2 regions of the Paenibacillus sp. MAHUQ-45 genome follow, and region 2 is predicted to be linked to the other one. Evidence: predicted binding sites of a transcription regulator. Region 2 holds the regulator's gene; the other holds the start of a gene.
What was found. The regulator CtsR, encoded in region 2, represses protease genes until heat stress. The targets are predictions, from matches to a motif close to ATGGTCAATAAAGGTCAAACA.
Positions count from the first base shown of each region.

Region 1: the regulator CtsR is predicted to act here: its motif matches at 7,417-7,437, upstream of clpP (ATP-dependent Clp endopeptidase proteolytic subunit ClpP).

Region 1 is NZ_JBYUPV010000018.1:44,817-60,464, forward strand. It holds gene eno (phosphopyruvate hydratase) at 1-1,061, opposite strand, end outside; gene gpmI (2,3-bisphosphoglycerate-independent phosphoglycerate mutase) at 1,135-2,679, opposite strand; gene tpiA (triose-phosphate isomerase) at 2,682-3,434, opposite strand; gene AC3Y23_RS26780 (phosphoglycerate kinase) at 3,459-4,640, opposite strand; gene gap (type I glyceraldehyde-3-phosphate dehydrogenase) at 4,761-5,771, opposite strand; gene AC3Y23_RS26790 (sugar-binding transcriptional regulator) at 5,889-6,941, opposite strand; tRNA gene AC3Y23_RS26795 (tRNA-Arg) at 7,262-7,336, shown strand; gene clpP (ATP-dependent Clp endopeptidase proteolytic subunit ClpP) at 7,525-8,121, shown strand; gene AC3Y23_RS26805 (GDSL-type esterase/lipase family protein) at 8,252-8,890, opposite strand; gene AC3Y23_RS26810 (PdaC/SigV domain-containing protein) at 8,974-10,080, opposite strand; gene AC3Y23_RS26815 (SIMPL domain-containing protein) at 10,406-11,161, opposite strand; gene AC3Y23_RS26820 (GNAT family N-acetyltransferase) at 11,295-11,819, opposite strand; gene AC3Y23_RS26825 (HPr family phosphocarrier protein) at 11,933-12,202, opposite strand; gene whiA (DNA-binding protein WhiA) at 12,301-13,230, opposite strand; gene AC3Y23_RS26835 (gluconeogenesis factor YvcK family protein) at 13,295-14,263, opposite strand; gene rapZ (RNase adapter RapZ) at 14,321-15,220, opposite strand; gene AC3Y23_RS26845 (ROK family glucokinase) at 15,279-15,648, opposite strand, start outside.
Region 2 is NZ_JBYUPV010000020.1:51,276-66,923, forward strand. It holds gene cysE (serine O-acetyltransferase) at 1-373, opposite strand, end outside; gene gltX (glutamate--tRNA ligase) at 974-2,437, opposite strand; gene ispF (2-C-methyl-D-erythritol 2,4-cyclodiphosphate synthase) at 2,489-2,977, opposite strand; gene ispD (2-C-methyl-D-erythritol 4-phosphate cytidylyltransferase) at 2,974-3,672, opposite strand; gene AC3Y23_RS27705 (PIN/TRAM domain-containing protein) at 3,769-4,857, opposite strand; gene AC3Y23_RS27710 (nucleoside triphosphate pyrophosphohydrolase family protein) at 5,070-5,465, shown strand; gene pssA (CDP-diacylglycerol--serine O-phosphatidyltransferase) at 5,687-6,424, opposite strand; gene disA (DNA integrity scanning diadenylate cyclase DisA) at 6,490-7,563, opposite strand; gene radA (DNA repair protein RadA) at 7,577-8,944, opposite strand; gene clpC (ATP-dependent protease ATP-binding subunit ClpC) at 9,216-11,684, opposite strand; gene mcsB (protein-arginine kinase McsB) at 11,721-12,785, opposite strand; gene mcsA (protein-arginine kinase activator protein McsA) at 12,814-13,338, opposite strand; gene AC3Y23_RS27745 (CtsR family transcriptional regulator) at 13,369-13,830, opposite strand; gene AC3Y23_RS27750 (GNAT family N-acetyltransferase) at 14,221-15,396, opposite strand.

The sequences.
Region 1 (15,648 bases), on a different contig from region 2:
GCCATTTCGATAGCATCGAAAGTTTCAGTCAATGTACCAATTTGGTTAACCTTAACCAAGATGGAGTTACCGATACCTTTTTCGATACCTGTTGCAAGACGCTCAGTGTTTGTAACGAACAAGTCGTCACCAACCAATTGAACTTTGTCGCCCAATTTTTCAGTAAGCAATTTCCAACCATCCCAGTCGTCTTCGGACATACCGTCTTCGATGGTGATGATTGGGTATTTATCAACCCAAGAAGCAAGAAGGTCAACATACTCAGCGGAAGTGTAAGATTTACCTTCGCCAGCAAGTGTGTATTTACCGTCTTTGTAGAACTCAGTGGAAGCAACGTCCATACCCAGGAATACGTCAACACCTGGTTTGTAACCTGCTTTTTCGATCGCTTCGATGATTGTAGTGATTGCTTCTTCGTTCGAACCAAGGTTCGGCGCGAAACCACCTTCGTCACCAACAGCTGTGTTCAGACCTTTGGAGCTAAGTACGGATTTCAGGTTGTGGAAGATTTCTGCACCAACGCGAAGAGCTTCTTTGAAGCTTGGAGCGCCTACAGGAAGAACCATGAACTCTTGAACGTCGATGTTGTTGTCAGCATGCTCACCACCGTTGATGATGTTCATCATTGGTACTGGAAGAGCTTTAGCGTTGAATCCGCCAAGGTATACATACAAAGGTACATCCAAAGCATCAGCAGCTGCGCGAGCTACAGCCATGGATACTGCCAAGATAGCGTTAGCGCCGAGTTTACCTTTGTTAGGAGTACCATCAAGGGCGATCATCAATTTGTCGATACCCAGTTGGTCAAGAGCGTCCATACCGATAACTTCTGGAGCGATGATTTCATTTACGTTCTCAACAGCTTTCAGAACACCTTTGCCGAGGAAACGGGATTTGTCGCCATCACGAAGTTCTACAGCTTCGTGTGCACCAGTGGAAGCACCGGAAGGAACGATAGCGCGGCCTTTAGCGCCGGATTCAAGGTAAACGTCAACCTCAACAGTAGGGTTACCACGGGAGTCAAGGACTTCGCGAGCATATACGTCAGAAATAATAGTCATGTTAGTTAATCTCCTTTTATCGTTGGTATAGTCTTAATCTTGCTTTATTAAACGTTCCAGCGCCGAATGAAGCTTACTTACGGCTGGCAATCATGGATTGTCCGGTCATTTCCGCAGGTTGCGGAAGGCCCATCAAATCCAGAATAGTTGGTGCTACATCCGCCAAGATGCCGGAATCGCGCAATACAACATTTTCATCGGTGAGGATGAACGGTACAGGATTAGTAGTGTGTGCCGTGAACGGACGACCTTCCTCGTCAAACACCATATCCGCATTACCGTGGTCAGCGATAATAATCGCTACGCCGCCCTTGGCAACAACCGCATCTACTACCTTACCTACGCACTCATCTGTTACTTCAACAGCCTTGATGGTCGGCTCCAGCATACCGGAGTGTCCAACCATATCAGGATTGGCGAAGTTCAGAATAATAGCATCTTGTCTGTCCGCTTCGATCTCCGCTACGCAGGCTGCAGCCACTTCGTATGCGCTCATCTCCGGCTTCAAGTCATAGGTTGCTACCTTCGGCGAGTTAATCAGAATACGGGTCTCCCCAGGAAGCTCTTCATCGCGGCCGCCGCTGAAGAAGAAGGTTACGTGCGGATACTTTTCAGTCTCTGCAATACGCAATTGCTTCTTGTTATTCTGTACCAGCACTTCACCTAGCGTATTATCCAGGTTCTTCGGTGCGTAGGCTACGTATCCTTGCACCGTTTCGCTGAATGTCGTTAGGCATACGAAATGCAGGTTTTGCGGGAACAACGGGCCCCGATCGAAGCCGCGGAAATCCGCATTGGTGAATACTTGCGACAGTTGAATAGCACGGTCTGGACGGAAGTTAAGGAATACGACGGAATCGCCACTTTCTACCGTTGTCAGAGGCTTGCCTTCGCTGTCCACGATTACACTTGGCTCTACGAATTCGTCAAAGACGGAATTCTCGTAGGAAGCGGTGATCGCTTGCAGTGCGTCGGTGTATTTCGGACCTTCACCATACACCATGGCACGGTAAGTCTTCTCTACCCGTTCCCAACGTTTGTCGCGGTCCATCGCGAAGTAACGTCCGGATACGGTAGCGATATGGCCTACACCAACTTCTTCGATCTTGGCCAGAAGGTCCGTAATGAACTTCTTACCACTGTCAGGCGCTACGTCGCGGCCATCCATGAAGGCATGGATGTACACGTCGTGCATATCTTCCTTCTTCGCCAGATCAAGCATCGCGAACAAGTGTTGAATATGGCTATGTACCCCTCCGTCGGATACAAGCGCGTACAGATGAAGCTTTTTACCGGTTGATTTGGCGTTTCTTACAGCCGCAACAAGCGTCTCGTTATCGAAGAATTCTCCGTCACGAATCGACTTGTCAATACGGGTAAGATCCTGGTATACAATCCGGCCGGCACCAATATTAAGGTGACCCACTTCAGAGTTACCCATTTGTCCTTCCGGCAGACCCACAGCTTCACCGCAAGCGGTTAGCGTGGTGTTCGGATATTGTTTCAGGTAACGGTCGTAGTTCGGCTTGTTGGCTTGGGCAACAGCGTTGCCTTCATCCGTGCCGCGCAGACCGAAACCGTCCATGATAATTAACGCTACAGGTCTTGGTGCTGACATTATTACTTCGCCCCCTCAACCAGGGCCACGAAGGAATCAGGTTGCAGACTGGCACCGCCGACGAGTGCGCCGTCGATGTCGCTTTGACCCAAGTACTCCGTTACATTCTCAGGCTTCACACTGCCGCCGTATTGAATGCGAACTGCATCAGCTGTTGCTTCATCGTACAGACCTTTTACAAGGCTGCGGATGTAGGCAATAACTTCATTAGCGTCCTGGGAAGTTGAAGATTTACCGGTACCAATCGCCCAGATTGGCTCATAAGCGATAACCACTTTAGCTGCTTGCTCAGCGCTAAGGCCTTGGAATGCAGCTTCAGTTTGAACTTTACAAACGTCTTTGGTTTGGTCAGCTTCACGCTCTTCGAGCTTTTCGCCTACACATACGATTGGAGTAATGCCGTGACGGAATGCTGCGTGCAGCTTCTTGTTCACGATTTCGTCTGTCTCGCCAAAGTAAGCACGACGCTCGGAGTGGCCGATGATAACATAATCCACACCAAGATCGCTAAGCATTACGCCGCTGATCTCGCCTGTGTAAGCTCCGTTATCTTCGAAGTGCAGGTTTTGTGCGCCAATCTTGATGTTAGTACCTTTTACTGCTGCTACCAAAGCAGGCAGGTTAGTGAATGGAGCGCAGATTACAGTCTCTACGCCTTCTACTTCTGCTTTGCCTTTGATGTCTGCGATAAAGCTTTCCGCTTCCGGAACAGTTTTGAACATTTTCCAGTTGCCGGCGATAATAGGTGTTCTCATGGCTTGGTTGCCTCCTTCTACGTCTTACTTATCGTTAAGTGCTTCTACGCCAGGAAGAGCCTTGCCTTCCATGAACTCCAGGGATGCGCCACCGCCAGTGGAGATGTGATCCATTTTGTCAGCCAGATGGAATTTCTCTGCTGCCGCTGCGGAATCACCACCGCCGATTACAGTGTAACCTTCTGTAGTTGCGCAAGCATTAGCTACTGCGAGTGTACCTTCAGCAAACTTGTCGATTTCGAATACGCCCATAGGACCATTCCATACAACCAGCTTGGAGTTTTTGATTACATCTGCATAGATTTCACGAGTTTTCGGTCCGATATCAAGACCTTCCCAGCCTTCTGGAATTTCATTGAAAGGAACAATCTTAGTGTTGGCATCAGCACCGAATTTGTCGGCTACTACAACGTCAACTGGCAGCAAGAAGTTCTTGCCAAGTGCTTTTGCTTTCTCGATGAATCCAAGAGCAACATCCAGTTTCTCGTTGTCCACCAGGGAAATACCGATTTCATAGCCCAATGCTTTAGTGAAGGTGTAGGACAAGCCGCCACCGATCAGGACATTGTCAGCCAGAGTCAGCAGGTTGTCGATTACGTCGATTTTGTCTTTTACCTTGGAACCGCCGATGATGGCAGTGAAAGGACGTTCCGGATTGGACAATGCTTTACCAAGTACGGACAATTCTTTCTCCATAAGTAGACCCGATACCGCTGGCAGGAAGTGAGCGATACCTTCTGTGGATGCATGTGCACGGTGAGCCGCGCCGAAAGCGTCATTCACGAACAGGTCAGCCAGTTCTGCGAACTGCTTCGCCAGTTCAGGATCGTTCTTCTCTTCACCAGGGTAGAAACGAACGTTCTCAAGAACGAGAACATCGCCTTCGCCAAGCTCAGCGATTTTAGCTTTAACAGCTTCACCAATCGCTTCATCTGCTTTTGCCACTGGTTTGCCGAGCAGCTCGGACAGACGCTCAGCAGCAACTGTCAAACGCATGGAATCTACGAATTGACCTTTAGGACGGCCCATATGGCTGGCCAGAATGACCTTTGCACCGTTCTCGATCAAGTATTTAATCGTAGGTAGCGTTTCACGGATACGAGTATCATCTGTAATCTTACCATCTTCTACAGGAACATTGAAATCGACGCGCACGAATACGCGTTTACCCTTTACTTCTACATCACGTACACTTTTTTTGTTCATGACAGTTTCCTCCACACCCATAGTTTATCCGAACAGGAATTACAAGGAATGCATTTAGAAAGAGCGGAAACAAGGAACATCTGTTTCCGCTCTATAGATAATGCTTATATAAAAGTGATATTACTTAGCGATTTTTGCGAAGTGCTCCAAAGTACGAACCAATTGAGCAGTGTAGGACATTTCGTTGTCATACCAAGCAACAGTTTTAACCAGTTGTTTGTCGCCAACAGTCAATACTTTAGTTTGTGTAGCATCGAACAGGGAACCGAAAGTGATGCCCTTAATGTCGGAAGATACGATTTCATCTTCAGTGTAGCCGTAAGTTTCTGGATCGGAAGCTTCTTTCATTGCTGCGTTCAGCTCTTCAACAGTTACGTTCTTCTCAAGTACAGTTACCAGCTCAGTCAGGGAACCTGTAGCTACTGGAACGCGTTGAGCCGCACCGTCAAGTTTGCCTTTCAGTTCTGGAATAACCAGACCGATTGCTTTAGCAGCACCGGTAGTGTTAGGGATGATGTTCTCAGCTGCTGCACGAGCGCGTCTGAAGTCACCTTTGGAGTGTGGAGCATCCAAAGTGTTTTGGTCGCCAGTGTAAGCGTGGATAGTAGTCATCAAACCTTCAACGATACCGAACTTGTCGTTCAGAACTTTAGCCATTGGAGCTAGGCAGTTCGTTGTGCAAGAAGCACCGGAGATAACAGTTTCAGTACCATCAAGGATGTCATGGTTAACGTTGTAAACGACAGTTTTCATGTCGCCAGTAGCTGGAGCAGAGATAACTACTTTCTTAGCTCCGCCTTTAAGGTGCTTCTCAGCTGCTTCTTTAGTTGTGAAGAAGCCTGTGCACTCCAGTACGATGTCAACGCCAAGGTCGCCCCAAGGCAATTCTTCTGGGTTGCGGTTCGCAAGAACCTTAACTTCTTTACCGTTTACTTTGAAGAATCCATCATGCACTTCAACATCGCCTTTGAAAGTGCCTTGAGTTGTATCATATTTAAGCAAATGAGCAAGCATCTTAGCGTCAGTCAAGTCATTGATTGCTACCACTTCGATACCTTCTACATTTTGAATACGGCGGAAAGCAAGGCGGCCAATACGTCCAAAACCGTTAATACCTACTTTTACACTCATTGAATAGTTCCTCCTAGATTTCTTTTTATTTATTCAAGACAAGCCGTAAAGCTTGTCAAGACAACAATATTAAGTATAATGCAAAATAATTAACGTTGCTCCCCATTTTCTGTAAAACTATAAAGGAAGCTGTATTTCACTGTCGATTTCTCTACCAATCTCCACCGCAGCGGCCTCATCGGTAATCAGAATATCCTCTTGCCCGAAACGAAGCATCGCATGGATGGCTTTGGCCTTACGTTTGCCGCCGGCAATTCCGACGACGACTTCCGTCCGCATGATATCCTCCAGACGCAGTCCCATGGTGAGCATGGTGTGAACCACCTTGCCCTCTTCATTGAAGTAATAACCGAAAGACTCGGCTACCGCTCCTTCTCCCTGAATTTCGGCCACTGTGGCTTCATCCAGATTACGGCGGCGGGTCATCTCCAGGGCGTCACCGATACCGTGCACGATGATCCGTGAGCGGCGGATGATGCCAACGATCTCTCCAATATTGGAGTCCAGCGCAAGGGACTGAAAAGCATCCTCGCTGAGCAGGTCCGGTACATGCAGCAGCCGGTAATTCGCGCCTACCCGTTTGGCCATCGTAGATGCGATCGTGTTAGCCTGAATCTCCATACTCTCTCCCAGCCCTCCACGCGCCGGTACAAACCAGGCGTCCTTATAGGAATGGGATAGCGGGGGGGACAACTGATCGGCCATCTCGGCTAGCGTTGAGCCGCCTGTGACGGCAATAGTATCGTCTGAACGCAATACACCGAGTAGCGCCTTGGCGCCAGCGCGTCCAAGCTCACGTTTGGTGAAAGGTGACGATTCGCAGTCACCCGGTACTATAATAACTTTACTAAGACCATAGGTTGTGCGGATTTTCTCTTCCAGATCATCTAGGCCAAACAGGCTCTTGGCGATCGGCTCCAGCAGGTCAAGCAGTCTGCGACCGGCATCGCTAATGCGCATGCCTACGCTCTCGATCTCGATGAGCCCTTGCGATTTCAGAAGATCCGTCTCGGCTCGCAGCACCCGCTCCGTCATATCCAGGGAAGCGGCCAGCGTTCTGCGCCCGATAATATCGGACAACATGATCTGATGAAGAATCGTGTACCGTCTCTTAAGGGTTTCCATGAGATCAGGCAGAAGCTGCTTTTGGATTTCCAATAAATTACGCATGCTTTCACTCCTGCAACTTCGTCTTTCTCTATTCCCTCGTTCATGGTCTTAAAACGTCCCGGGTTAACTTTTTAAGTCCCACCCATATTCTAACCAAATTTCGAGCGAAGCGCAAGTCTTCCGAGAGTAGAATTCACAACCTCTTTTCATCTTATACATATATCACGGGATGTAAGGGCTTTACCCCCCTCTTTTGCTGGATAATCCGCAGGGTGGACGGGCTTGTACGATTTTCATAAGACCCGCTAAAAGAAAGATTTCAACGCTTTGATATTAATACATTGCAATTGTAATCTTCTTGTATTATAATAATTTCTGTTGCGCCCGTGGTCCAATGGATATGACGTAGGCCTCCGAAGCCTGAGATCCAAGTTCGATTCTTGGCGGGCGCGCCACTATTTTTAATAGCTTCAATTGTGAGTTCTATATTGTTTTTAACCAAAGTGCCATGATGTGGCTCTTTTTTTTGCAACTAAGTTTGACTTTCTTTGACTTTTTGTTTGAATTTGTTTATCATGTGGTTATTACGGTAAGAGTAACAAATGAACACATTCGAAGAGCCAATACCAAGGAGGTTTTCCACGTGAGTTATATCCCAATGGTAGTAGAACAGAGCAACCGCGGTGAACGCGCTTATGACATCTATTCCCGCTTGCTGAAGGACCGCATCATTTTCCTCGGAACGGAGGTTAATGACGTGGTGGCCAATTCCATCATCGCCCAAATGCTGTTCCTAGCAGCTGAGGACCCGGAGAAGGATATTCACCTCTATGTGAACAGTCCTGGCGGATCAATCACTGCTGGTATGGCTATATTTGATACAATGCAATACATTAAGCCTGACGTTTCCACCATTTGTGTGGGCATGGCTGCTTCCATGGGAGCGTTCCTGCTCAACGCTGGCGCCAAGGGCAAGCGTTTTGCGCTTCCGAACAGCGAGATCATGATTCACCAGCCGCTGGGCGGAGCTCAGGGACAGGCAACGGATATCGAAATCCGCGCCCGCCGCATCCTGAAGCTGCGTGACAAGCTGAACCGTATTCTGTCTGAGCGTACTGGCCAGCCGCTGGAGCGTATCGAGAAAGATACAGATCGTGACTACTTCATGAGCGCTGCTGATGCTGCCGAATACGGTATTGTCGATAAGGTGATTGAGAAGACACTGGTACCTGGAGTTTAATTCTCCGAGCATGCAAAAGCCCCTGGATCCGCGATGCAGATTCAGGGGCTTTTTTTAACGTATCGAACTTTACACGCTTGGAACTCATCGTTTTAAGTAAACAACCTTTAACAACACCTGCACCAGTTACTCAGTACAGCATCCCGTACCGCAGCCCATCCAGCTTGTTCGCAATCACCCGGTATCCCCGTCCATTGGGATGGAGATGGTCAATGGATAGTAGGCTCCGCTCGTTACCAGCAAAATCACCATAGATCGAAGCAAATCCAACCACCCGACTGCTATAGCCAGAAGCATACTGGTTGAACTGGCGTACCCACGCTGTCGCCTCCGCTATCTGAGGGTAGGGATTATACAATCCCACTATTCTTATAATATAAGGCTCCCGTGTACCCGCCTTCAATTGTCTAAGCGAAGACATAATTCCGGCAAAGTTCTCCCGGCATTCCTGCAGTGATTTTTGCAAAACCCGGGGTGAAATCCCCGAGGGACCTCCTCCAGATTTCGCGGCATGGATCAAATCATTCCCGCCGATGGACATTGTAATAATGTCCGCTTCCCGCACCGACTGACGAAATCCGTTGCTTCTGCGAAGCTGCTGCTCCAGGTCGGCCGTAGTCATTCCATTGACACCCAGATTGGACGAAGCCACGAAGGCGCCTAGCCGGGATTCCGCCGTTCTGCGGTATACTGGCACGAATCCATTGCCCGGCAACGCGCCAAAACCCGTCGTCAGAGAATCGCCTATCGCCGTATACTGAAAACCCATAACTCTCCCTCCCCGCTCTGTGCTAGACCTCTATTCAGCATATGAGTCTCACATAGATTAGGTAACTGGAAGATGTCCCGAGGTTATTTTAAAGCGGAAAACGGGCTACTCCCATTTGGCAACAATTCCTTAAAAGTGAAGGTGAATTCAGGGAATCCGGCAGCGTATGGAGTGTATTCATAAAGTTGGAAAAAGATAACGACCTTGCCGTCTTTCAAATAGTAACTTTGCTCAGTATTCAGGCCTGTGAACCCGCCAAAATAACCTTCATCTGCTTTGAATCGCTGGCTCAGCTTGGTATTCAGGTCTTTCTTGTAATTGGGATTAGCGCCGAACAGATCACGCAGGAGCAGCTGTTTCCCATCCTTCAAGGAGAAGGTAAAGGCCTGACGATAAGACATGCCATGCGCACCTCCAGTATAGCCGTACTGGTTCAACAGCAAGCTCAGTACGCCGTTCTGATTGTAGGTCACAACATATCCTGCATCATATTCATAAGGACGACTCTCTTCGTCCCTGTCTGCAATGTCCGCTTCGGCCCCAGCCGCAAATCTCATGGTCGACTGCTTGAGTGCAGCATTAATTTTCTGTTGCGCATCAGCATTAGCCAGCCCACTTATTTGCGGGTAATCGAGGTTGATGACTGCCCCTTCATCCTCACTACCCTTGGCATAGTTCGCTGAGGTGATTTTTAACGCATTCTGCGGGCTGACCATAAGGTTTAGGCGGCCGGAAGGAGCGTTCCAATCGCCTTTATAACCCATATAGTCAGTCAGGAGACCCAGTGGAACATAAAGCCGGTTATTGACGTTTAGACCTTCATACTCCCTAATAAAAAAGTTATTCACCGTGATGGAGACCCCATACGAGGAGACCAGAAGCTTCGTCTGTGCACTGCCTTTTCCAATCGTATAGGCACTGTCCGTCTGACTGTAGCTCACCGGAAGCTTCACGACATCACGCAGAAAAGTTACTGGTACAAAGACCTCGCCAGATCGAACGATCCCTGTCTGCTGTGTAAGGACACCATTCCATTTCAGAACAGCCACCGTGTCCGCTTTACTCGGATTCTTCACCGCAGGTGCAGCAAAGCTAGTATGTACTGGCAGCACGCCTCCGCTCAGCAGCAGCCCCGCCGCCAGCAGGCCCACGCCCCATTTTCGACCATTTTTCATCGCTATTTTACTCATTGTCATTTCTCCCTCCAAGATCATGATGTATCCTTTGGAACATTACCAAGAGAGAAGCATCGTCCTCCGAGTCATTTCCACTCCTCTAATTATAGAGAACCCGCCAGATCCAGTCGTTACAATTCTCTTTACAATTCCTTAGTAAATTAGCAGCATTATAGTGAGTGTTATTACATTTCATTAAACAAAATGAGAGATTTCGCACCTTTTCTATTGAGTATCCGGAATATCCGCAGCAAAAAGAGGCCACCTCCTTCGCTCACGCGGTAGGAGATGGCCCCTTCATTGATTACAGACTGTCGTTATTCATTACGGGACTGCTGATTTATTTCAATTCATAGGTTACATTAAGCTGAGTAGTCACTTTAACTTCTCCCGGCTGCACGGATGTGTTGCCAGAGGCATCTGCCGAAGCGGCCATCGCTTTTAAAGTTTGATCGAAGAACACTGGCTGGCTACCAAGGTCGTTTTGGCTAACACTGATCACCTGACCCAGGCTGCGCTTAGAGGCCTTGGCAATCGCACCAGCTTTAACATCGGCGTTAGCCATTGCTTTTTCAATAACCTGTGCTTCAAAAGCAGCGCTGTCCTCTACTGCAAAACGTGCATTGCCGATATTGTTAGCGCCTGCAGCGGAAGCAGCATCCAACAACTCTCCTACTTTTGCCAGATCACGATAGGCAACCACCAATGTATGATTAGCGTTGTAGCCCTTTACCTGCTGTCCTTCTTTCTCACTGTAAGTGTAATTTGGCTGTACATAGAACTGGGTGCTTTGAATGTCCTTATCCGCAATCTTCCAAGTGCCCTTCAGCAGTGTAGTGATTTTTTGGATCTTGGCTGCGTTTGTTTTCTGTGCTTCCTGCGCTGTTGCTGCTGAGGTGTCTACAGCGATGGACAGATAGACGATATCCGGCTTGATAGACAATTCCCCTTTGCCGACTACATTCACGACATTCTTCTGTACTTCATCCGCATAAGCCGTGGCAGTCCCCTGGAATACAGCGCTCAACGCACTACCTCCAATCAACAAACTCCCTGCCAGCATTACTGTTCCAAATGATTTAGCTAATTTATTCATGTTTGCTATCCCCTTTCAGCCTTCTTGATTAGTTGGTACCCTTTAGACGGGACGGGTTGGCAAATGTTGCATCGTTTTATGCCTGAGCACAAAAATATTTATTGGTTGTTCCAGACTTCATGCATAATAATCCTTAGGTCTGAATCCAGAAGCGACGGACGACATTCCCATCTTCTTCAGTGTATGGCTCATCTTCCGCACCGTCGTTATTTGCAATCGTCTTCGCCGATCCTGTATTTACTGCATCACAAAGCACCAATGCTTTATCAATGCCAAGTTCCTGGGCTTTCACCAATGCCTGCTTTAGCAACTCTGTTGCATATCCCTTGCGTCTGGCCGTAGGTCTGATCCCATAGCCGATATGCCCACTCACAAGCAGACCCTGTTCAGTTAAAGTATGCCTAATATTAACGGCGCCAACAACTTGTCCCTCCTCGGTCACGAGCCAGAACGTTGAATTCGCCACCCATCCTTCCGGTAGACCTAGGCCTAATCGGTTCTCTTCCAGAAAGAGCAGCATCGCTGCAAAATCGTTAGGGTCCTTCTCTACAACCCAAGGAACGATATCTTCCCCACTATCCACCCATTCCTGGTAAAACTCCAGATAGGCCCCTTGATACTCAGAATTAGGCGATACCAACCTTACATTCTTCGCCATAACTTTGCACCCCATTATAGATAGTTTAATAAATTTAAATTTATAGTTTTAAGTATGAAAAAAAGCCCACAAGGGGGCTTTTGGTCCTGCGGATATAAAGTAAGGCCTTACAATTATTGGTTCTCGAGCTCTTCCTTGCTCACCAAACTGGTCAAAGCGGTTACAGCTTGATCCGCATCAGCGCCATCTGCGCTAATATAAATCTCCGTGCCGGAACTGATCGCCAGACTCATGATACCCATAATACTCTTAGCGTTTACTTTTTTATCGTCTTTTTCCACGAAAATCTCCGACGAAAACTTGTTGGCTTCTTGCACGAACAATGCTGCCGGCCGAGCATGGAGACCCGTCTTCAGCCGTACAACTACCGGGTGCTTTGTCATGAAACACTTACCCCCTAATTGAGATCTGCCCAAAAATTTCACATTAAATTTTATAATATTATATCATTATTACTTATTCCGCACTAGAAAAAAAATACCTAGCCGCCTCTTACCTTATCAGCCAGCTCATCAATCTTCCGTAATCGGTGGTTTACGCCCGATTTGCTGACCGTTCCCTTCAGCATCTCACCAACCTCCTTGAGGTTGATATCCGGATGCGCCAGCCGTATTTCTGCTACTTCACGCAGCTTATCCGGCAGGCTCTGCAGCCCAACTTCCCGCTGCAGCAGCTTGATATTCTCAATCTGCCGCACGGCGGCACTAATGGTTTTGTTCAAATTAGCCGTCTCGCAGTTCACGATCCGGTTGACCGAATTACGCATGTCGCGCATAATCCGCACATCCTCGAATTTGAACAAAGCTTGGTGCGCCCCAATCAAGCTAAGGAATTCGATGATTTTCTCGCCTTCCTTGATGTACAGAATGAAGCCCTTCTTACGCTCAATGCAGCGAGCATTCAGGTGAAATTCACCTGCAAGATCCACCAGCGCCTTGCAGTGCTCCTCATACATTGAAGCAATCTCCAGATGGTAAGAGGACCCCTCCGGGTTGTTGACCGAACCGCCGGCCATGAATGCTCCGCGCAGATAAGCCCGCTTGCAGCAATTCTTGGCGACAATCTCATGATCAATCCCATCTGTGAAAATAAAGCCCTCGGAGACGATTCTTAGATCATTCAAGATCTCCTGCACGTGGCTAGGGATGCGAACGATATAGACATTATTCTTCTTCAAACGCATTTTTTTACGCACGAGCAGCTCGATATGGACCTGGTAATATTTCTTAAGCAAAGAATATACCCGTCTTGCAATCGCGGCGTTCTCCGTCGAGATGTCAAGAACCACCTTTTTGCTCGAAAGCTGCACCGAACCGTTCATCCGGATCAGGGCTGACATTTCCGCTTTCTCACAGCAGGGCTGGCTCTCCACCATCGTCAGCTCTTTTTTGGTTAATGCCGCAAAAGACAAGAATCTCACCTCTTTCATGATATCACTTTGTTACCACCCGGGGAAATTCCACGGACAACTGAACCTAAGCCTCGGGGCTTGATCCGTTGCTGACAGGCTTTCTGGTCATCCAGTCCTGTACAAGCTGGTAAATGTGATGGCTTAGCTTATCCGTATCATGCCTTAAATACGTCCGAAATAATACAAGTTTGTCGGCAATCACCTTATAACGATTGCTTTCCAGGGCCTCCTGATCGAGCTGTACCGGCCGCGCGCCCTTTTCAGCGTATTTACTCTGGACCTGCTCTGGAATTTCGCCATCATTCACGATGACGTAATCGAACAGATGTAGACCAATATGATCATAGACAGCCTGGAGGTGGTCACTCACGGTGTAGTTATCCGTCTCCCCGGGCTGAGTCATGACATTGCAGACAAAAATCTTGATCGCATTCGAATTCACGACCGCCTCGGCAAGCTTAGGCACGAGTAAGTTCGGCAGAATGCTGGTGTAGAGGCTGCCCGGTCCAAGAAGAATGGCATCTGCCTCTTCAATGGCCTGCAGCGCTTCGGGCAGCGGTTCCACATTGGCGGGCTCCAGGAACACCCGCTTGATGACACCACCGGCCTCCGGAATCTTCGACTCGCCGGTGATGATGCTGCCATCCGCCATTTCGGCATGCAGCACAACCGCATCACCCGCGGCCGGCAGCACCCGTCCGCGTACCGCGAACAATCGGCTTAGCTCACGGACCGCGGTGACGAAGTCACCGGAGATATCGGTGAGCGCCGCCAGAATCAGGTTGCCGAGGCTATGCCCGGCAAGCCCCTCACCGTTGCTGAAGCGGTATCGCATGATATCCGCCATCAGCGGCTCCACATCCGCCATCGCCGTGAGGACGTTGCGGATATCGCCTGGAGGGGGCATCTGCAGCTCACTCCGCAGAATGCCGGAACTGCCCCCATCGTCGGCTACCGTAACGATAGCCGTTATATCAAGCGGCTTTTCCTTCAAACCGCGAAGCATTACAGACAACCCTGTCCCGCCGCCCATTACGACGATTTTGGGACGCTGTCTTTGTTCTTCAACCACTATTGATCCCTTCTCTCGTTAATGCCGATCACGCTCGGAATCACGGTGACTGACTGTGACGGATTCCGTCTCGCTGACTCCCAGCATTTTACCCAGGTATTCCGATATCGCTACCGAACGGTGCTTGCCGCCGGTACAGCCAATGCCAATAATAATCTGGGATTTGCCTTCTTTGCGGTACTGGGGAATCAGAAAATGAAGCATATCGAGCAGTTTGGTCAGGAACGCCTGCGTTTCAGGCCATTTCATTACGTATTCGTAGACATCACTATCTTGGCCTGTATGAGGGCGCAGGTGGTCCACATAATGCGGGTTGGGCAGAAAGCGGACATCGAAAACGAGGTCTGCATCAATGGGTATTCCGTACTTAAAGCCAAACGATGTAATGTTGACGGAGAGAGTGCTTTTTCCAAGGTGGGAAAAACGAGATACAATCTTCTCCTTCAACTGTGCTGGCTTCATGCTGCTGGTATCCAGGTACTGGGTCGCTGAACTCTTCAGCTCATCCAGCATTTTACGCTCCAGCTTGATGCCATCAAGCGGCATACCCTTCGGGGCAAGCGGATGCCGGCGCCGGCTTTCCTTGTAACGCTGGACAAGTACGGAATCGGTAGCGTCGAGGAACAAAATCTCGCAGCCGATGGTAAACTGTTCTTTAATAAAACTGAGCGACTCAGACAGGGCCGTGAAGAACTCCCGTCCCCGCAAATCGATGACGAGCGCGACCTTGGCGATCTTGCCTTTAGATTGCTCGATCAGCTCTGCAAATTTCGGGATCAGTACGGGGGGCAAATTATCGACACAGAAGAAGCCTAGATCTTCCAGACTCTGAACAGCAATCGTCTTGCCCGCACCCGACATACCTGTAATGATGATCAGGGTGGCTCCTCCGGTCGGAGCTTCCTCCAATTCCGTCATCAAGCGTCCCCTCCTACTCGGATATTATATGAATAAAGACGGTCCTTCGAGAACAAATCTAAGAGCGAAGCAGCAAGCCTGCGGCGCCAACAATACCAGCATCATTACCCAGCTCGGCAGGGATAATGCTTACGCCACCCTGAAGCGGTTCAGGTGCCAGCTTAGCGAATACCCGGCGAACCTCATCAAATAGAATATCTCCGGCCTTGGACACGCCTCCGCCAACAATAAAGCTCTCAGGGTTAAGCACAGCCGCTACAGCAGCCATGGACTTGCCCAGATAGTAAGCAGCGCGATTGACGATGCGGATTGCCACTTCGTCGCCAGCTTTTGCCGCATCGAATACTTCCTTGGCAGCGATTTTCTCCACCATGGACAGGGACGTACGGTCACCACGTGCAACAGCATCATTGGCCATACGAATAATT
Region 2 (15,648 bases):
CTACATTATTACCTATTGTAGGATGGCGTTTGCCCTTTTCCTTACCTGTTCCCCCCAGCGTGACCCCTTGATAGATGATGACATCATCACCAATCTCGCAGGTCTCCCCGATGACAATGCCCATGCCATGGTCAATAAACAACCTGTTGCCGATGACAGCCCCAGGGTGAATTTCCACGCCGGTCATAAATCTGCTGAATTGCGACACGATGCGCGCGAGTGTATAAAAATGACGCTTGAAAAAATAATGAGCGAGCCGATGACCCCAAATAGCGTGCAGACCTGCATAGGTGAAGACAACCTCAAACCAGCTTCGGGCTGCGGGATCATTGTCAAAAACGGCCCGAATGTCCGACTTGATATGCTTAAACATCGCGCTCCCCTTCTCTTGACTTCCTTGCCTCCTGCTTACAGGTCTGCGCGGAAGATAATGTCTTCTGGAACAACACCCGGTCTCTCTATAAAAAGCTTCTATAAGACCTATCCGGCAAATGTTCCAATTCCTTCACTAACTCTCTGCTCCAGCATATGCCGCATTCACTGATTTGACTGTCCGTACACGAACAATCATTTGTACACCCTAATGGAAAAATCAAATAAAAAACGTCCCTGCAGCATAACGCTGCAGAGACGTTAAAACGCGGTTCCACTCTGCTTGGACGGATTCCAGGCTGCCGTGAATATCAATAGCAGCGGTTCTTCGTCCCCCTTGACGTCCATAACGGGGACGTACCGGCGCAGCCTAACGGACCCTTGCAAAAGGACGCTCAGCCGTGCAGCTCACAGGCGCATGTTCCGTGGCAGACAAATGAATAACTCTCAGCCTGAAAAGATTGAACTCTTCGCGGTTATTCTCTCTGGCAATTGCCTTATTGCACGTACTTTTCCTGATCATAGCTATTAATAGTATTCTTCTATCTTAGCGAAAAGATGAAGGACTGACAAGGGGCAGTCCGCAATCACCCAGCAACGCTTAGGCGCCTTTAATCTGCGATTTCAAGCGTTCAATAACCCGATTTTGACCCAGCAGGGCAATGGTAGCATTGAGATCACGGCCATGAGTTTGTCCAGTCAATGCGACACGAATCGGCATGAATAGCGCTTTGCCCTTATGCCCGGTCTCCTTCTGCACTTCCTTGATTAAGGCAGCGATATGAGCTGCATTAAATTCGGAGGTGTTTTCGACCTTTGCCAGGAATGCAGATAGCACTACAGGGACTGTATCTTCCGCCAGTACCTGCACGGCTTCACTTTCCAGCTCCAGGTGGCTACGGAAGAACAGCTCTGACAGGCCTACGATATCGGAAGCGGACACCAGTTGCTCCTGATAGAGGGCAACAAGGCTTTCCGCCCAGGCTTGCTCTTCTTCGTTAAGTTCAGCAGGAAGTCTTCCCGCTTGCTGCAGATGAGGAATAGCCAGCGCGGCAATCCGCTTCGGATCAGCATTTTTAATATAATGGTTGTTCAAGTGGGCCAACTTGTTTGTATCGAACACAGCAGGGCTCTTGGACAATCTGTCCGACGTAAAGATGCGGATGAGTTCATCCTTGCTGTAGATTTCCTCTTCCCCTTCCGGCGACCAGCCGAGGAGAGAAATAAAATTGAACAGCGCTTCCGGCAGATATCCGAGCTTATCATACTGCTCAATGAACTGGATAACCGATTCATCACGCTTGCTGAGCTTCTTGTGGTTCTCGCCCACAATCAGCGTCATATGTCCGAATAGCGGCGCTTCCCAGCCCAGTGCTTCATAAATCATCAGCTGGCGCGGCGTGTTGGAGATATGGTCTTCCCCGCGCAGCACATGCGAGATTTTCATCAGATAGTCGTCCACGGTAACCGCGAAGTTGTAAGTTGGAATCCCATCTTTTTTCACAATAACAAAGTCGCCCATTTCCTTCGTATTGAAAGAAATACTGCCTTTAACGATATCATCAAAAGTGTACGTCCGGTCTTCCGGCACCCGGAAGCGGATGCTGGCTACACGTCCCTCGGCTTCAAACGCAAGGCGTTGCTCCTCGGTCAGATCACGATGCTTGCCGGAATAGCGCGGAGTCTCGCCTCGAGCTGTCTGCTCTTCGCGTTCTGCCTCCAGCTCCTCTTCCGTGCAATAGCAGTGATAAGCCAATCCACGGTCCAGCAAGTCCTGCCAGTGAACACGGTACAGATCCAGCCGCTCCGTCTGGCGGTAAGGGCCGTATTCGCCGCCTACATCAATACTTTCATCCCACTCAATACCGAGCCACTTCAAGTATTTCAGCTGGCTTTCTTCGCCACCGGCGATATTGCGCTTTACGTCCGTATCTTCGATCCGGATAATGAATTTCCCACCCTTGTTGCGGGCGTACAAATAATTAAATAACGCCGTTCTGGCGTTTCCGATATGTAAATGTCCCGTAGGGCTCGGTGCGTAACGCACCCGGATTTCATCCGCCATTTCAATCCCTCCGCTCATGTTGTTAAAAATAAAATTCCTGGTTCAGCCATCTCATGATGATATCACATCTTTAAGCAGACAGACAATAGATTGCGCTGCTATCCCCTCACCGCGTCCGGCAAAGCCGAGCTGCTCCGTGGTGGTTGCTTTAACGTTGACCTGAGTGCTCTCTGCACCCAGTACACGCGCGATAATTTCCGTCATTTGTGGAATATACGGTGCCATCTTCGGTTTTTGGGCAATAATAGTGGAATCGATGTTCCCAAGCTTGTATCCCCGCTCCCGTGCAAGCGCCCACACCTGCTCCAACAGTTTCAAGCTATCAGCGTCTTTGAAAGCCGGATCGGTATCCGGAAAATGGCGGCCGATATCTCCAAGTCCCAGTGCGCCCAAGATAGCGTCGCTGACCGCGTGCAGCAGCACGTCGGCATCAGAGTGACCCAGCAGCCCCTTTTCATATGGAATGGTTACTCCACCGATAATGCATGGCCTTCCTTCCACCAACTGATGCACGTCAAACCCTTGTCCTACAGCAATCATTTGTCTCCCTCTCCCCTGGTTCTTTCTGTGAATTCCGCAAAATCAAGATCTTCAGGCGTGGTAATCTTAATATTCCTGTAGCTACCCTCTACTACAGACACGGCAATACCGGCGCGTTCGGCCAGACTGGAATCATCCGTACCGAGAAACCCATCCTGCTCCGCCGTTTCATAGGCCATCAGCAAATCAGACAGACGAAAAGTCTGCGGGGTCTGAATCGCCCACAGACTTCGCCGATCCGGCGTAGACACCACGGTCCCTCCGCTGTCCACCTGCTTGATCGTATCCTTGACCGGAACAGCCAGCACAGCGGCTCCGCTCTGAAGTGCTTGCTGGTAACAGGCCTCAATCTCGCGAGGATGCACGAACGGCCGGACACCGTCATGAACCATTACCCATTCGGTGTTCAGTTGCAGTAGCCCTCTGTACACCGAGTGCTGTCGCTCGGAACCGCCTGGAACAATCATCTTAACCTTGTCCAGCTTATAAGCAGCTATCCATTCCTGGCATCGCTCCATATCCTCAGCCCCGGTAACGAGGACGATTTCCGAGATCCGCTCATGCCGCTGAAACACCTCCAGCGTATGTACAGCAATCGGCTTGCCCTCCAGCAGCAAGTACTGCTTGCTTTCTGCTGTTCCCATCCGTGTTCCTTTGCCTGCCGCCACAATCACGGCGCCTACACTGTTTGACATCCCCTAAGCTCCTGTCTTTCACGTATACCCCCATCATAACGTGTTTGACGGGCATTTCCAACCCATTTCAGAGCCTGCACTAGCAGATGTTCAGGGTTATTGCGCCTTCTCTAGCAGCTTCGGCTTAGCAAAGATCATCCGTCCAGCGGAGGTCTGAAGAACACTGGTCACCAGAACTTCCATCGTCGTGCCAATATATTCGCGTCCGCCTTCCACGACAATCATCGTTCCGTCATCGAGATAAGCCACTCCCTGACCATGCTCCTTACCATCCTTGATGACTTGCACAACAATTTCTTCTCCGGGCAGCACGACTGGCTTCACTGCGTTGGCAAGATCATTGATATTAAGCACGGATACTCCCTGAAGCTCACATACTTTGTTCAAGTTAAAATCGTTGGTAACAACTTTACCTCGCAACACCTTGGCCAGCTTGACTAACTTGCTATCCACCTCGGAGATTTCTTCAAAATCCCCCTCATAGATCAGGACTTTGACATCCAGCTCTTTCTGGATTTTGTTCAGAATGTCCAGTCCGCGTCGTCCGCGGTTGCGCTTCAGCAGATCAGAAGAGTCAGCAATATGCTGCAGCTCCTCCAGAACAAATTCAGGAATGACAATCGTTCCTTCGATAAATCCTGTCTTGCAGATATCGGCAATCCGTCCGTCAATGATAACACTGGTGTCCAGAATTTTATGTTCCTCCAGCCCACGGCCCTCTGGCTCGTCCGCTTGTCCGAAGCGACCGCTCGTCCACAGGGTGGCCAGCTCCTGCTTCTTCTCCAGCCCGATCCGCATCCCCATATATCCCAAGGCAATCGTAGCAACTACCTGAAGCAGCTGTCCGGCCTTTCCCAGCCAGCCCAGAGCGGGATGCAGTAAGATCGACAGCACCAGACCTCCGGTCAAACCAGCAGCCCCTGCGGCCAGCTCATTCATCGGTACACGTGAGCAGAACTGGACCGCCTCCCGCAGCTTAATACCTACCCATTCTGCGCTCAACGTTCCCGCAATCAGAAAAATAATGGCTCCCAGCACCGCGAATAAAATACTTCCCTCCACCGGCAGGCTATTTGCCAATCTCCCTGCACCTATAGGAAAACTTCTTTCTGCCGCATGATATAACGAATAACCGCCCCAGCCCCCGCAAATTGCGACGAAGGACAAAATTAACTTTTTCCACATCACTCGCGCACCTCCTTCTATATTCATCCTAAAATGCTGTATTCCTCACCAGTATGTTCCAATTTTTAGGACGATAATCGCAGGTGCAGTTATTTTTTCTACGCAATGTATTTATGCAGGGGAATTACAACGGGATGTCTTACTTCCGGGTTGAAAATAGTGGATGCCCTGTCATATAATGAACTCAATTACGAACCCAGGGGTGAATGGAAATGAGCGCACTAAGTTTACAGGCCTTTCAGGATCAAGTCTCCGAACTGCTGCTCCGTCACCGTAGTCTGCTGGATGTGCTGTCCAAGAACGGACAGAGCAGCGCATCCGTCAACCGCGCCGTTGTCAAAGCCATCACAGAATGCGGCTGCATACAGCTACATGCCACGAAACAGGTTTTTGAGCCCGGTGCTGGGCTAGAGCATGCTAAAGAACTTGCCGGTACCCACGTAGAGGGACATCTGTGTGAGAATTGCCGGGAAGTTATCGGCTCGGAGCTGGGCCGTGAGTTGTTTTATATGTCTGCCCTCTGTAATTTACTTGATATCAACATGGACGAGGTTGTAGAGAAGGAATCGCAGAAATGCGCAACGTTGGGATTGTTCAATCTATCCTGACCTCAAGCAATGGTGCCGTCTTCACTTCCCCTGTGTAATTCATGTTTCGAAACACCGCCATTTTATAAGGTTCCGCATATAACAAGAAAACGGATATCCCCCTTCAGTGGACGGTATCCGTTTTCTTGCATTTACGAAAAAAAAGACTCTGCTGTCCATTCAGGACCGCAAAGTCTTTCTCATACAGTTATATTCTACTCAGTAACCGCAGGCTCCCGCTGTTAGCCGTTCTTGGAATGATACACTTTATCTTCGGATCGTCTTCTGCGACGGTGACGGCGTCTTGCTGTCAAACGATCGAGATTCTGCTTGAAGCCGTATAACGCATAAAGACCCAGCAGCACGAAGATCAGCTTGGCAATTTGCTCAGGGAAAATCACGGCTACGGCCACGGCAACCACAATCACCAGCGGCGCACCAATAATAGCTTTCTTGGGCAGACCAATTTTTTTGAAATTCGGGTATTTCACCGTACTTACCATCAGATAAGATAAGAGCAATGTCGCCACAATCATGAATCCAGGGGACACATCTTTATGAAAAAGCGCCAGAGTGGCAACAACGCCACCAGCGGCAGGTATTGGCAAACCGATAAAATAGCCGGGAACTCCCGGGCGTACATTAAAACGGGCCAGGCGGAGTGCGCCGAACACCGGGAAAATGGCAGCAACCGTCCATCCTAATGCCGAATTGAGGTTCTGCAAACTCGTCATATACATGATCAAAGCGGGAGCAACCCCGAATGACACAATATCCGACAATGAATCGAGCTCCTTGCCGAATTCACTCTCACACTTAAGGGCACGAGCCACACGGCCATCCAGGCCGTCAAGTAGCATTGCAATAATAACCATGATCGCGGCCATGCTAACATTGCCATCCAGCGCCATCATGATCCCGAACATTCCGAGCATCAAGTTACCGATGGTAAACAGACTCGGAATTGATTTTTGTATCAAATTCTTCACCTCTACATTCTAACTTTGAGCCTCTACGTCACCAATATTACGTGATTGTATGATATTTACATTTGTCTGTCAATAAGCACTTGTTTCTGCAAACGTTTTAACCCTTCTTGGATATTGCGAGCTCGCACCTCGCCGATCCCGTCAACTTCGTCCAATTCCGCAATGCTGGCCGTCATAAGATTAGGGAGCATCTCGAAGCGCTCCACCAGATTGTGAATGATCACATTCGGCAGTCGCGGAATTTTGTTAAGCAGGCGGTAACCGCGTGGTGTCACCACTTCTTCCGAAGCAACGGCTGTGGAGGAATAACCCAACAGGCGAGCGATATGGTTATCGTCCATCAGTTCATCGTCCGACGCGCGTTTAAGCCCGGCAATAATTTCGCGGATTTTCTCCTCTTGCTCTTCCCTTGCATAGTCTCTGTATAAAAGCCATGCTTCTTCCTCTGTATTTCCGACCAGTTCTTCCATCTGCATGCTAATCAGACGGCCTTCATTGCCCAATTCGTTGATGTAGCGTTTGATTTCCATTTTAATCCGCAGTACCATTTCTACCCGCTGGATAACTCCAACCACTTCCGCTACGGTCACAATCCCCTCATATTCGGAAGCGGACAGGTTGGTCAGTCCTTGAGTTAGTACCGCTCTGTACTTCTCCAGTGTCTGAATGGCTTGATTGGCCTTCGCAAGAATAGCGCCAATTTCCTTCAGGGCATAACGGATAGAGCCTTGATACAGAGTAATAATATTCCGACGCTGGGAGATGGAAACCACCAATTTCCCCGTTTGCTTGGCTACGCGTTCAGCGGTCCGGTGGCGGATTCCTGTCTCAATGGAGGAGATCGAGGAGTCCGGGATTAGCTGTGTGTTGGCATACAGTATCCGCTTAAGATCCTCGCTTAGGATAATAGCACCGTCCATCTTGGCCAATTCATACAAATAGTTTGGCGAAAAATCGCAATTAATGGAGAATCCGCCGTCTACGACTGCCATCACCTCTGGGCTGTATCCAACGACGATAAGCGCGCCAGTCTTAGCGCGTAGTACGTTCTCTAGCCCTTCCCGGAAAGGTGTACCGGGTGCCGCCAGTCTGAGCAGATCATTCATATTATCTGATAGGTTTTCTTTCATGTCCCTGTGCCCCCTAATCTAACGCGACCGATAGTGCATCTGCTACGGTGCTGACGCCAATAATCTGAATATCCTGCGGGTGCTTCCATCCTTTCATGCTCTTCTCAGGCATGATGACCCGCCGGAAGCCAAGTTTCGCAGCTTCCTTAACACGTGTTTCCGCACGCGACACACCTCTCACCTCACCGGTAAGACCAACTTCCCCGAAGAATACATCATACGGTTTAGTCGAAATATCCCGGAAGCTGGAGGCGATGCTGACTGCCACGGCGAGATCAATCGCTGGCTCATCCAGCTTCACACCACCGGCTACGTTAAGATAGGCATCCTGGTTCTGTAAGAACATGCCCATCCGTTTCTCCAGTACAGCGATGATCAGCGCCATACGCTGGTGATCCATCCCGGTGCACATACGCCGCGGAGATGGAAAATGTGTCGCTGCAACAAGGGCTTGCAGCTCCACAAGTACCGGCCGGGTGCCCTCCATGCTGGCCACGACTGTCGATCCCGCTACTCCAAGCGGGCGTTCTGACAGGAAAAGCTCGGAAGGGTTCTCGACTTCAACGAGTCCCCCCTCACCCATTTCGAAGATGCCGATCTCATTGGTAGAACCAAAGCGGTTCTTGACCGCCCGGAGCAGCCGGTACGTATGATGGCGCTCCCCTTCGAAATACAGCACGCAATCCACCATATGCTCCAGCATCCGCGGTCCCGCGATAGCCCCCTCCTTGGTGACATGCCCTACAAGCACTGTGGCAATCCCGCGGATTTTGGCGATTCGCATGAATCTTGTCGTACATTCCCGAACCTGCGTAACACTGCCGGGTGCACTCGTGACTTCTGGTAAAAATACGGTCTGAATGGAGTCAATAACAAGGAACTGCGGCTGGATCTGCTCTATCGCTTCCTCAATGCTTTCCATGTTGGTCTCACATAGCACGTATAGCTCACCTGACAACGCCCCGAGGCGATCCGCTCGCAGACGGGTCTGGCGCACCGATTCCTCCCCAGAGATATACAGCACACGCAGCCCCTGCGTCGTTAAAGCATGTGAAGTCTGCAGTAGTAACGTGGATTTCCCGATACCGGGATCGCCGCCCACCAGCACCAGTGAGCCGGGCACAATGCCGCCCCCCAGGACACGGTTGAGTTCGCCAATGCCTGTCAGGATACGCGGCTCCTTGTCACTTTCTATATTTATGATCGACTGCGCTTTTTCTTTACTATGAAAAATAGGGGCGCTCATGCCCTGGGTTTTGACTACGCTTTCTGTTTCCTCCACCATGGAGTTCCACGCCTGGCAGCCTGGGCATTTCCCAAACCATTTGGGCGATTCATACCCGCATTCGGTGCAGTAAAACTTTGTTTTCGCTTTGGCCATGACTTCTCCTTACTGTCGGAACTTTTGTAAAAAGCAGAATATTTCCTGCCAATAAAAGTTTACCATTTCTGACCCTTGAACGAAAGGCTATTCCGAAAGCGATTTGCCCCGGTTTCCGTTAGGATTAGCGAGTTTCCTAAAAAGAATGCTTCCGCGCAAGTAGAACCGGCTTTGCCGTCCTCTAAGTGACGGTATCCGTTTCAGCCGGAACTATTTAAAAAAAGCCCCCAATTCTCTTATCGGAGAATTGAGGGCTTTTGTATAATAATTCTTATTCAGCTTCTACTTCTTTTTCCAATGACGGGTTTTCCGGCTTAACTTCCCGGTTGACGACAAGCTCGTTATCAACCTCATCAATGGTCAGCGAATCTCCTTTTTGGATATTGCCTTTCAGCAATTCCTCGGACAAACGATCCTCAATATGCTTCTGGATCGCCCGGCGAAGCGGACGAGCACCAAAGGCAGGATCATATCCTTCTTTGGCCAGGAATGCCTTGGCCTTATCTGTAAGGACAAATTCAACATCATATTCACGCAGCCGCTTGCGCAGCTCGTCGGACATCAAGGTCACGATCTCGGCAATATGCTTCTCTTCCAGAGAGTGGAAGACGATGATCTCGTCAATCCGGTTCAGGAATTCAGGTCGGAAGCTCTTCTTCAGCTCTTCCATAACCTTGCCCTTCATATTGCTGTAATCCGCTCCCGCATCTTGTACAGCGGTGAATCCAAGCGTCGAATTCTTCTTGATCGCCTGTGCCCCAACATTGGAGGTCAGAATGATCAGTGTGTTGCGGAAATCGACTACCCGGCCCTTAGAGTCAGTCAGACGACCGTCTTCAAGCACTTGCAGCAGAATGTTGAATACTTCCGGATGCGCCTTCTCGATCTCATCTAGCAAGACAACAGAGTAAGGCTTGCGGCGTACTTTTTCAGTCAGTTGTCCGCCTTCTTCATATCCAACATACCCTGGAGGAGCTCCGACCAGACGGGACGTGGAGTGCTTCTCCATGTATTCCGACATGTCGATCCGGATCACCGCGTTCTCGTCGCCGAACATTGCTTCAGCAAGCGCACGAGCCAACTCAGTCTTACCTACACCGGTTGGTCCGAGGAAGATAAAGGAGCCCATTGGACGCTTCGGATCTTTCAGACCCGCACGTGCCCGGCGGAGTGCCCGGCTCACAGCCTTCACGGCTTCATCCTGGCCGATTACACGCTCATGAAGCAGAGCTTCCATGTTCAGCAGGCGGTCGGTCTCTTCTTCTTTCAGCTTGCTAACCGGAATGCCGGTCCAGATAGCCACAACCTGAGCGATATCCTCAGGCGTAACCTCGGAATCGGTACGGCCTTGCTTTTCTTTCCACTGGTTCCTAGTGGTATCCAGTTCCTCGCGGATTTTCTGTTCGGTATCGCGCAGCGCAGCCGCTTTCTCGAACTCCTGGCTTTGTACCGCAGCATCCTTCTCTTTGCGAATATCATCCAGGCGGCTTTCCAGTTCCTTCAGATTCGGCGGAATCGTGTAGGAATTGAGTCTTACCTTAGAGCCTGCTTCGTCGATCAGGTCGATCGCTTTGTCCGGAAGGAACCGATCTGGAATGTAACGGTCAGACAACTTAACTGCTTCAACTATCGCTTGATCCGTAATCTTCACACGGTGGTGAGCTTCATAACGGTCACGCAGTCCGAACAGGATCTGTACAGCTTCCTCTGGAGAAGGCTGATCCACCGTAATCGGCTGGAAGCGGCGCTCCAAGGCAGCATCTTTCTCAATATATTTGCGGTATTCGTCCAGCGTGGTTGCCCCGATGCACTGCAGCTCTCCACGGGCCAAGGCCGGTTTCAAGATGTTGGAGGCATCAATAGCACCTTCCGCCCCACCTGCACCAATCAGAGTGTGCAACTCGTCGATGAAGAGCACGATGTTACCTGCTTGACGAATCTCGTCCATAATTTTCTTCAGGCGGTCTTCGAACTCACCGCGGTATTTGGTACCGGCCACTACGGAACCCATATCCAGGGTCATGACACGTTTGTCACGTAGGGTCTCGGGAATCTCATTGTTGATGATTTTCTGAGCCAGGCCTTCAGCAATAGCTGTCTTACCTACCCCAGGCTCACCAATCAGCACCGGATTGTTCTTGGTACGACGGCTAAGCACCTGGATTACACGCTCAATCTCTTTGCTTCGGCCGATAACCGGGTCAAGGTTGCCATCCTTGGCATAGGCCGTCAAATCACGGGCCAGACCATCCAGCGTTGGTGTGCTAACATTAGCTGGAGTACCACTGTGGCTGGAAGCCGCCTCACTGCTGCCCAGAAGCTGCAGCACTTGCTGGCGGGCCTTGTTCAGGCTAATGCCCAGGTTGTTGAGTACGCGGGCTGCTACGCCCTCTCCTTCACGGATAAGTCCGAGCAGGATATGCTCCGTGCCGACATACGTGTGACCCAGCTTGCGGGCTTCGTCCATCGACAGCTCGATAACTTTTTTGGCGCGAGGAGTATAAGCAATGTTCGTAGGCTGTTCTTGGCCTCTGCCAATCAGTGTTTCCACTTCGTCTTGAATCTTCTCAAGACCCAGACCCAAACCGATTAATGCTTTTGCGGCAATTCCGTCTCCTTCGCGAATAAGCCCAAGCAAAATATGTTCTGTCCCAATATTGTTGTGTCCCAAACGAACGGCTTCTTCCTGCGCCAAAGCAAGCACTTTTTGTGCGCGTTCCGTAAATCTTCCAAACATCATATCTCCTGCACCTCCATGAATATTAAATATCTATGATTAATGTTGTGATCCCAATGTTTCGCGGAGCAGCTTCGCCCGATACATATCGCGCTCAGTAGATGTCATCTCGTCGCCAAACATTTTCTGCAAAAATCCAGGCTGTGTCTTGACATTCAGCTCGTTAAGCACGGAGAGCGATGGTCCTTCTAGGATACCCAGATCAACACCAAGCCGGACATCCGACAGACGTTGAGCAGATTCCTTGAGTTCCATCACTGCTGCATAGGACAAAATACCGTAAGAACGCATCACCCGGTCGGTAATCCGCAGCGCTGAATCGGCCAGCAGACGCTCACGGGCATTTCGTTCATGCTCGATAATCTGAGTTACTACGCTATGCAGGTTCTCAATGATCTCACTTTCAGTTTGTCCAAGGGTAATTTGATTGGAGATCTGAAAGATGTTCCCTACTGCTTCGCTGCCTTCACCATAAATTCCTCTTACGGTCAATCCCACCTGATTCACTGCCGAGAGAATGCGGTTAATCTGATGCGTCATGACGAGAGCTGGCAAGTGCAGCATCACGGAAGCCCTGAGACCTGTTCCAACATTCGTTGGACAGCTAGTGAGGTATCCTCTTTTATCATCAAAAGCGTAATTCACCGAAGCCTCGAAGATATCGTCAATGGCTGCGGCACGCTCCCATGCTTCCTTGACATGAAGTCCGGGGAAAAGACACTGAATCCGCAAATGATCCTCTTCATTGATCATAATGCTGACCGACTCGTCTTCGTTCAATATTACGGCTCCGCCGCGAGAATCATTGGCGAGATTGGGACTGATAAGATGCTTCTCCACCAGTACCTTCTTATCCAGCTCCTCCAGATCATCCAGCCTCAATAGCTGAAAGGTGCCAAAATCTGCTGCCGCCTCTCCCTGAAACACAGGACTAAGCTGTTCCAATACCTCTTCCGATTGCTCGGCAGATGCAAGTAGAGGGAAAGGGAGATGCTGCAAATTACGGGCGATTCGCATACGACTGCTGATGACAATCTCAGAATGGTCACCGTCGCTGCGCATCCAGTCACTAAGTGCTTTTTCGGTAAAACGGAGACTTGACATGTCATATCCCCCCTATATATCAAAGACTTTACTCTTGTGCGATTTCTTTTTCAAGCTCACGAATCTGATCCCGCAATTGAGCCGCGGTCTCGAACTCTTCCTGGGCGATACTCTGCTGCAACTGCAGCTTCAACTCGTCGATTTGACGTCTGAAGACGATCCGAGTTCCAGCGCGTTTCGGAATCTTGCCCACATGTGCTGTGCTACCATGCACACGCTTGAATAGCGGGTCCAAGGCATTGTTGAAATATTTGTAACAAGAACTGCAGCCGAAGCGGCCAAGTTTGCTGAACTGGGAGTAAGTCATTCCACAATTCTCGCATTGCAGACTTTGTGTGGTCTTCGCTGCCGCAGTCTTCTCCTTACCTGCCCCTTCGAGATCAAGCAGACCAGAGAGCAAACTGTGAATAGAGAAACCTCCGGCTGTTCCCGGAATCAGTTCTCCCTTTTCCCGCGCGCAGCTCTCACAAATATGAAATTCCGTCTTCTCTCCATTCACGATTTTGGTAAAATGGAGCGTTGCCGGCTTGGCGCCACATTCCTGGCATAACATGAGGTACAGTCCCTCCCTTGGGATTGACGTTTATTTGCCCAGTAAAGAGATTAGCATAGCCTTCATAAGCTTGGCACGAATCTCATCCCGGTACGGAAGCTTAACTGTCAGGCATTCCCGAGAAATGGCAGCACGCATAAGGCATGCTTCCCGCTGACTCAGAAAACGGGCTTCCTCCAGCTGATAAATTAGCCCTTCGGCAGTATTTTGGTCAATTCCGGCCCCAATTGTGTGATTCAGATGAGTATGCAAAGCCACATTCTGGGGTAGCTCAAAACGCTGAATCCGGATATAACCGCCGCCTCCGCGCTTGCTCTCCACGATATACCCTTTTTGCAGAGTAAAGCGTGTACTGATGACATAGTTGATCTGTGACGGCACGCATGAGAACTGGTCCGCCAGGTCATTTCGCTGGATTTCCACCGTACCTTCGGGACTTTCATGCAAAATATTCTTCAGATATTGTTCGATAATATCGGAGATATTACGCATCACTCATCCTCCAGTATTCCATTCTTGATGTTGCAATATTGCCATTGAAAGAGTGCCAACAGTCCAATCAAAGAATCCTGACCATCATAGCCACTTCATGATAAGGTACAAACACTATAGTGTGACCTTAGCGTTCGAAGTTACATACCTTGTAAGTCAGTGGGAAGTTCAAACACCTCTTATTTTGGTTTGCGTTGACTTTGACTTTCTTTGACTTTTTTAATATTATAACATATTTTTTTGCAATGCCAAGTGCCTACTCTTATTTTTTACAAAATGTGATCATTGTATTCGAAGCTTGAGCGTAAAATCGTTTCATTGTGGGATGTAAAAAGCTCTTCCACAGCGATTGCCATGAAAGAGCTTGAGTCTTTATATGAATGATTAGGATTAGAAAAAGTCAAACAAAGCGGTCTTCTGTACCGGGATAATATCCTCCAGCCATTGTACTCCTGTCTCACTACCGGTTATCCTGCCTACCTTAGCCATTTCTGCCGGACGCTTATAGCCGAGCAGCAGTACCGTTAATGTTCCAATATCGAGGACCACATCCCCTTGCGAGTGCTCGCCTTCAATCTTTTTCAAAGACGCCGCCCCTCGATCTGTAACCTGCCATTCCCAAAGTCCATGATTCCACGGTGCATGCTGGTCCTCGATGAATACCTTTGACTGACCAGAAAGAGCGAATTCATTAAATGAATACTCCTCTACAAAAGCCTTAGCATTCACAATGCGGCCCATAAAATAAGGATGGTTCTCCTGGGTAATTCGGGGATCCGGCAGCAGGAAAGGCAGAATATCATCACTTGGAACAAACTTTAGCGATGCCCCAGTCACCATAGAGTCATGATTAGCCAAGAAGGTCCATAGAGCTTGCCGCGAGGCTTCATTCAGATAAACAAACTCCCTGATAATCAACTCTCTATTCTCTACCCTATACAGGATATACCCTTCTGGATCACCTTCTGACGAATAAAAGACCGCATGATGTGTATTCTCATTTAGCACGGAATGTTCCCACCAGTCTTTGCTGCGAACCAGAGTTCCATTATATTGGGAGGCAAAACGCTCATATAATTGTTCAAGCTTCTCAAGGTCCTCGCGCACATCGCGGCGGACACTACCTTTAACGTCAATTTTTCGAGGGAACTGCGAGACAGGAATCGTATAATTCTTGGTCTCACAATAAATCTCCCAGCCAAATTTACGATAGAATGGAATCAGGAAAGGGTGCAAAAAGGACAACGTTTGTCCGGCTTCATTCATCGTCTCTAGCGTATGAGACAACAATTGAGCTACAAGGCCTTGTCTGCGATTTTCCGGCCATGTGGATACACCGGCAATTCCCCCCATAGACACGGTACGGCCTTGTAAGTTGACCTGCAGTGGGAGCAGCGTCAGCATTGCGCTAAGACTACCATCCTCAAAGATTCCCCAAATCCGTTCCGGTTTGAATCTTTCTTGTTTCTTTTTTCTATCTTCGATGGAAAGTTTATACTGAAAAGCATATTGGGATAAGCTTACGCTATCCTCAAATTCAGTGGAATTCAATTGCCTGATCTCCATTAACTCACCTCATCTGTACAATAATCGATCTAATGTGAGTATACAGGCATCCGACTTTCATTGCTATTTCAGTGAAAAAATCAGAGTATATCAACAACTTATCCACAACTCTATACTTCGAAACTTTCTTCTTAACGATTAAACCTCATCTATCCCAAGAGTTATCCCCGATTTACCGGATTTTATCCACATATTCAAGTTTTTATCCACAAAAACCGTGTATTACTGACCTTTTTACTTGACGATACCATT